Regions from separate parts of the Streptomyces spectabilis genome, predicted to be linked through region 2. Evidence: predicted binding sites of a transcription regulator. Region 2 holds the regulator's gene; the other holds the start of a gene.
The links. The regulator HspR, encoded in region 2, represses chaperone genes until heat shock. The targets are predictions, from matches to a motif close to TTGAGNNNNNNNNNCTCAA.
Positions count from the first base shown of each region.

Region 1 (3,403 bases), 2.5 Mb from region 2:
GATCCGCAATCTGCGGGAGTGGCGCGGGCATCTGCTGCACCAGATGGAGCGGCAGATCGCGCTCCAGCGCTCGGGCGCGCTGCGTGCGCTGTACGAGGAGGTGGCGGCCTACCCCGTGGCGGACCCGGGCGAGGACACGGCGGCGGACGGGCAGGTGCCGCACTTCGCGCTGCCGCTCAGGATCGAGCACGAGGGCCGGGTGCTGTCCTTCATCTCCTCGATCTCGACGTTCAACACGCCGATGGACGTGACCGTCGCCGAGCTGGCCGTCGAGACCCTGCTGCCCGCCGACCCGGCGACGGTCAAGTACCTCCAGAACCAAGGGTGACCAGGGGCGGCGGGCCCGCCTAGGAGGCGCCCTTCCGCGTCCCGTCGCCCTCGGTCCCGTCGCCCTCGCCCTTCTTCGTCCCGCTCCCCTCGTCGTCGACGATCTCCGCGTCGACCACGCCCTCCTCGCCGGGCGGCCGTCCGGCGGAGTCCTCGGGGCGCGCCCCGCCGTCGGCGGCGCCCGCGGCCGCGTACATGGCCTGCCCCATCCGCTGGCTGACCGTGGCGAGCTTCTCGGCGCCCGCGCGGACGGCCTGGGTGTCGCCGCTGTCCAGGGTGGCCTTCAACTCAGTTGCGGCCGCCTCCACTTCGGCCCTGGTGTCGGCGGGGATCCGGTCGCCGTTCTCGCTCAGGAAGCGCTCCGTCTGGTAGACGAGCTGCTCGGCCTGGTTGCGGGTCTCGGCGGCCTCGCGCCGCTTGCGGTCCTCCTCGGCGTACTGCTCCGCCTCGCGGACCATCCGGTCGATGTCGTCCTTGGGCAGCGCGGAGCCGCCCGTGACCGTCATGCGCTGCTCGCGCCCGGTGGCCTCGTCCTTCGCCGAGACGTGCATGATCCCGTCGGCGTCGATGTCGAAGGTGACCTCGATCTTGGGGACGCCGCGCGGCGCGGGCGGCAGGCCCGTCAGGTCGAAGACGCCGAGCTTCTTGTTGTACGCGGCGATCTCCCGCTCGCCCTGGAAGACCTGGATGCCGACCGACGGCTGGTTGTCCTCGGCGGTGGAGAAGGTCTCCGAACGGCGCGTGGGGATGGTCGTGTTGCGCTCGATGAGCTTGGTCATGATGCCGCCCTTGGTCTCGATGCCGAGCGACAGCGGGGTCACGTCGAGCAGCAGGACGTCCTTGACGTCGCCGCGGATCACGCCCGCCTGGAGCGTCGCGCCGATGGCGACGACCTCGTCGGGGTTGACGCCCTTGTGCGGATCCCGGCCGGTCAGCTCCCTGACCAGGTCGGTGACCGCGGGCATGCGGGTGGAGCCGCCCACGAGGATGACGTGGTCGATGGCCGAGAGCGGCACTCCCGCGTCCTTGACCGCCTGGTGGAAGGGGCCCTTGCAGCGGTCGAGGAGATCCGCGGTGAGCTCCTGCAGCTGGGCCCGGGTGAGCTTCTCCGCGAGGTGCAGCGGCCCGTCCGCCGAGGCCGTGATGTAGGGCAGGTTGATGTCGGTCTCGCTGGACGAGGAGAGTTCGATCTTCGCCTTCTCGGCGCCCTCGCGCAGGCGCTGCAGGGCCATCTTGTCCTTGGCCAGGTCGACGCCGTACGCGTTCTTGAACTGCCGCACGAGGTGTTCGACGACGCGCTGGTCCCAGTCGTCGCCGCCGAGCCGGGTGTCGCCGTTGGTGGCCTTGACCTCGATGACGCCCTCGCCCATCTCCAGGAGCGAGACGTCGAAGGTGCCGCCGCCGAGGTCGAAGACCAGGACGGTCTGGTCGTCGCCCTTGTCGAGGCCGTAGGCGAGCGCGGCGGCCGTGGGCTCGTTGACGATGCGCAGGACGTTCAGGCCCGCGATCTCGCCCGCCTCCTTGGTGGCCTGGCGCTGGGCGTCGTCGAAGTACGCGGGCACGGTGACCACGGCGTCGGTGACGTCCTCGCCGAGGTAGGACTCGGCGTCCCGCTTGAGCTTCTGCAGGACGCGCGCGGACAGCTCCTGCGCGGTGTACCGACGCCCTTCGACGGCGCCCGACTCGGGGAAGTGCCAGGCCGAATCGCCCATGTGGCGTTTGACGGAGCGTGCGGTGCGCTCCACGTTCGTCACCGCCTGGCGCTTGGCGACCTCCCCGACGAGCACGTCGCCGTTCTTGGCGAAGGCGACCACCGAGGGAGTGGTGCGGGCGCCCTCCGCGTTCGCGATGACGGTGGGTTCGCCGCCCTCCAGGACGGCGACCACGGAGTTGGTCGTGCCGAGATCGATGCCGACCGCACGTGCCATGTCCAACAACCCCTTCCGACGCGGTGATACTCCGCCCTCCAGCACAAAACTTGAGCGGTCCCTTGTCAATGCCGCGTACGGTGCCGCGCCCGCGGGGTCGGGCGGGCGGGCCGGGCGGACGGGGCCCGGAACACGACGAAGCCGCCGCCCCGGCGTACGGGGGCGGCGGCTTCGCCGCGGTGCGGGTCCGCGGGTCAGGCGAGCTTCGCCGACAGCGTGATCGTCGTGCCCGTGAGCGCCTGGCTGACGGGGCAGTTGGCCTTGGCGTCCTCGGCGGCCGAGACGAAGGCAGCCTCGTCGAGACCGGGCACCTCGCCCTCGACGGTCAGGTGGATGCCGGTGATGCCCGTGCCGGGCTGGAAGGTCACGTCGGCGGACGTGACGAGCTTGGTGGGCGGGGTGCCCGCGCCGGTCAGGCCGTGGGACAGCGCCATCGAGAAGCAGCTGGAGTGCGCGGCGGCGATGAGCTCCTCGGGGCTCGTCTTTCCGTTCGCCTCCTCGGCGCGGGACGGCCAGGACACGGCCTGCTGCCCGATGCCCGAGGAGTCGAAGGTCACCGTGCCGGAGCCCTCGGTCAGGCTGCCTTCCCAGACCGTGTGTGCGGAGCGCGTGGTAGCCACGATGCCAAATCCCTTCAGAGAAGTTCGGTGGCCTCCATCCGATCACACTCCGGGGGAAATCGCGGCGTACGGGGTCAGTACGGGTCCGTAAGAAGGATCACCCGGGCCGGGGCCGGACGGGGGTCGGGCGGGGGCCGGGCGGGCGCTCCCGGCGCCCCGCGAATGAACCTTCCGCATCAACTGTCCGTCTACGTAACAAAGTTGAACTCGATGGGGGGACACGTGCGTCATCACAGAACCAGAGCGGGCGCGGTCGCCGTCGCGACAGCGGTGGCCGCGGCGCTCACGGCGGGCCTGGCGGGACCGGCGTCGGCCGAGGGGGCCCTCCCGGCCCCCGGTCGCGCCGCGGGGGCGGCCCCGTCGTCCGAGGCCGGGTCCGGAGCCGGGGCCATGGCCGGTCCCGCGCACCGGCTCACCCTCGTCACGGGCGACCGCGTCGACGTCGACGCCAAGGGCCGGGTGACCGGCTTCCGCCCCGCGAAGGGCCGCGCGCACATACCGGTGCGCACCCAGACCGTCGGCGGCCGC
Region 1 is NZ_CP023690.1:7,635,735-7,639,137, reverse strand. It holds gene CP982_RS33310 (helix-turn-helix domain-containing protein) at 1-328, shown strand, start outside; gene dnaK (molecular chaperone DnaK) at 348-2,255, opposite strand; gene CP982_RS33300 (OsmC family protein) at 2,450-2,875, opposite strand; gene CP982_RS33295 (S8 family peptidase) at 3,098-3,403, shown strand, end outside.
Region 1: the regulator HspR is predicted to act here: its motif matches at 2,306-2,324, upstream of dnaK (molecular chaperone DnaK).

Region 2 (3,403 bases):
GCCGCCGAGGCCGACCGTGAGCGCCATGTCGACCACCATCCCGACCTGCCGCTTCAGCGACTTCACGGGAACGTCCTCGACGGTCAGCGCCCGTACGTCGTCCCACAGCCACAGGCCGGACTGCGGATGCCCGAGCCCGGCCACCCCCTCGGGTGTGAGCCGGACCCCGGGAGCGAGCCCGGACGGCTTCGAGCCCACGTACACATCGCCCTCGGCGATCCAGAACAGCCCCACCATGGCCATGGAGAATCCAGCTTTCCCGCGGAAGAAATCACGACAGCCTGCCAACTATAGGAGCGCGACGCGCCGTCTACCGTTCCCGTCCGTCCGCTCGCTAGAGTGCGCAGTCCCCCACGGACCAGCAGCTTCTCCCCCCACGCCTGCGCCTCCCGTCACTTCCGAAAGGGACTGCCAGCCGTGTCTCACCCCTCGCGGAGATCCCGTCTCCGCACGTTCGCCGTCCCGTCGGCTGCGGCCGCCGCCGTGCTCGCCGCGGGCCTCGGCCTCGGCGCCGCGCTCGATTCCGGACCCGCCGGTGCCACCGCCGCCCCCGCGTCGGGCTCGGCGCCGAAGGTCCCGGAGAAGCCGCGGGCCGTCTCCGGCACGAACGCCAACACCGTGACCTGGACGGCCTCTTCGGGCGCCAGGAAGTACGACGTGTACCGGGCCGAGGGCGACGGCGCCTTCACGCGCGTCGGCTCGGTGACGGCGCCGAAGTACACCGACGGGCGGGTCGTGCCCGACGTGCCGTACACCTACAAGGTCAAGGCGGTCGGCTCCGCGGGCAAGGCCTCGCCGTACTCCGCGGCCGCGCGGGCGGCCCGGGACACCATCGCGCCGCTGCCGCCCGCGAACCTCGCCGTCGTCCCGTCCGACGACGGGCCCGGCACCGCCCTGGCCTGGCGCGACGGCACCGACGCCGTGGCGTACACGGTCTATCGCTCCACGTCCCCGCAGGGGCCCCTGAAGAAGATCGGCACGTCCACGACCACCTCGTTCCGCGACACCGGGGCCCCGGCCCCGGACCGGCCGTACGTCTACTGGGTGAAGGCGGTCGACGCCGCGGGCAACGCCTCCGAGGCGGCCACCACCAGCCGCCCGCCGGAGCCGACCCGGCCGCCCACGCAGTCGCCGGGGCCGACGCAGCCGCCCACGTCCCCGCCCACGACCCCGGCGCCGTCGCCGACCTTCGGGGACGGCTGAGCCGCCCGCCGCGCTCCGGCACGACGAAGGCCGGGCGGCCCGCGCACGAGTCGTTCGTACGCGGGCCGCCCGGCCTCAAGTGCCGGATTCCGGCGGGCTACTGCTACTGCTCAGGCGACCTCTTGGGCCGCCACACCACGAGCGCGCTCGCCTGCTGCACGTCCTGGTACGGCACCAGGTCGCGGCGGTAGGAGGCGTGGACCTGGGCCTCGCGCTGCTGCATCGCGACCGCCGCGCCCTCGACCGCCGCCGACAGCTCGGCGACCCGGGACTGGAGCGCGGCGACCTGGTTCTCCAGCTCGATGATGCGCTTGATGCCCGCGAGGTTGATGCCCTCCTCCTGGGAGAGCTGCTGCACGGTGCGGAGCAGCTCGATGTCCCGGGCGGAGTACCGCCGGCCCCGGCCCGCGGTGCGGTCGGGCGAGACCAGGCCCAGGCGGTCGTACTGCCGCAGGGTCTGGGGATGGAGACCGGAGAGCTGGGCCGCCACCGAGATGACGTACACCGGGGTCTCGTCCGTCAGTTGATACGGGTTGCGTCGGCGGCCGTCCCGCTCCATGAGGTCACGCTCCCTTCGCGGCCTTGAACAGTTCTGCCCGCGGATCGAGATCCGCAGTCGCCTTGCGGTACCCCTCCAGGGCTTCCTTCGCCGCGGGGGACAGTGTCGTCGGTACGGACACCTCCACCGTGACGAGCAGGTCGCCGGGCGTGCCGTCCTTGCGGGCGGGGCCCTTGCCGCGCACCCGCATGGTGCGGCCGTTCGGCGTGCCGGGGGGCAGCTTCAGGGTGACGGGCACGCCGCCGAGCGTGGGCACCCGCACCTCGCCGCCGAGCGCGGCCTCGGTGAGGGTCACCGGGACCGTCACCGTGAGGTTCTCGCCCCTGCGGCCGAAGACCGGGTGGGCGTCCACGTGCACGACCACGTACAGGTCGCCCGCGGGGCCGCCGCGCTCACCGGGCGCGCCCTTGCCGCGCAGGCGGATCCGCTGGCCGTCGCTGACGCCCGCCGGGATGCGCACCTGCATCGTCCGCGACGACTTCGCGCGGCCGCTGCCGTGGCACACCTCGCAGGGCGTCTCGGCGATCAGGCCGCGGCCCTTGCAGTCCACACAGGGGTCGGTGAGGGAGAACCCGCCACCGCCGCCCCGGGAGACCTGGCCCGTGCCCACACAGGTGGGGCACACGCGCGGCGTGCCGTTCTTGTCGCCGGTGCCCGAGCACGCCTTGCAGGCGGCCTGGGAGGACATGCGCAGCGGAACCGTCGCGCCCTCCACCGCCTCCGTGAAGCTCAGCGTGACCTCGGACTCGACGTCCTGGCCCCGGCGCGGCTGCGTGCGCGTCCCCGTGCCCGCGCCACCGCGGTTGAACAAGCCCCCGAAGACGTCACCGAGGCCGCCGCCGAAGCCGCCGGCACCCGCTCCACCGCCGCCCGGGGCGCCGCCTCCGAAGAGGTCGCCCAGGTCGAAGTTGAACGTGCCGCCGCCCGCTCCGGGGCCTGGCCTGAATCCGCCGTTGCCGAAGAGCGCGCGGGCCTCGTCGTACTCCTTGCGCTTCTTGGGGTCGCCGAGGACGTCGTTCGCCTCGGAGATCTCCTTGAAGCGCTCCTCGGCCTTCGCGTTGCCCTTGTTGGCGTCCGGGTGGTTCTCGCGGGCGAGCTTCCGGTACGCCTTCTTGATCTCGGCTTCGGTGGCGTCCTTGGGGACGCCGAGGACCTTGTAGTAGTCCTTCTCGATGAAGTCCTTGGTGCTCATCCCCGACGTCCCTCCTTCCTCGTCGTCAGGTCGACGCCGACGCCGACCGCGGCGCCGGGTCCGCGACCATGATGGTCGCGGAGGGCCCGGCCGCGGTCGACGTCGCCGTCCGTGTCAACGTCAGCCCTTGTCCGGGCCACCGTTTTCCTTGCTCTCGGCCTGGTCGGCCTTGTCGGCGCTCTTGCCCGTGTCCTCGGCCTCGGCCTGCTCCGCGGCGTCCGGCCGCACGGGCTCGTCGCCCTCGCCGCCGGTCTCGTCCGCCGATTCCGGCTTCACCGTCTGCGCGCCGGGCTGGGGCTCCGCCACCGCCACGCGGGCGGGACGGATGACGCGCTCGCCGATGCGATACCCCGGCTGGAGGATCGCGACGCACGTCGTCTCCGTGACGTCCGGTGCGTAGCTGTGCATCAGGGCCTCGTGGATCGTCGGGTCGAAGGGCTCGCCCTCCT
Region 2 is NZ_CP023690.1:5,180,716-5,184,118, reverse strand. It holds gene CP982_RS22675 (hypothetical protein) at 1-243, opposite strand, end outside; gene CP982_RS22665 (fibronectin type III domain-containing protein) at 418-1,203, shown strand; gene CP982_RS22660 (heat shock protein transcriptional repressor HspR) at 1,307-1,762, opposite strand; gene dnaJ (molecular chaperone DnaJ) at 1,767-2,954, opposite strand; gene grpE (nucleotide exchange factor GrpE) at 3,075-3,403, opposite strand, start outside.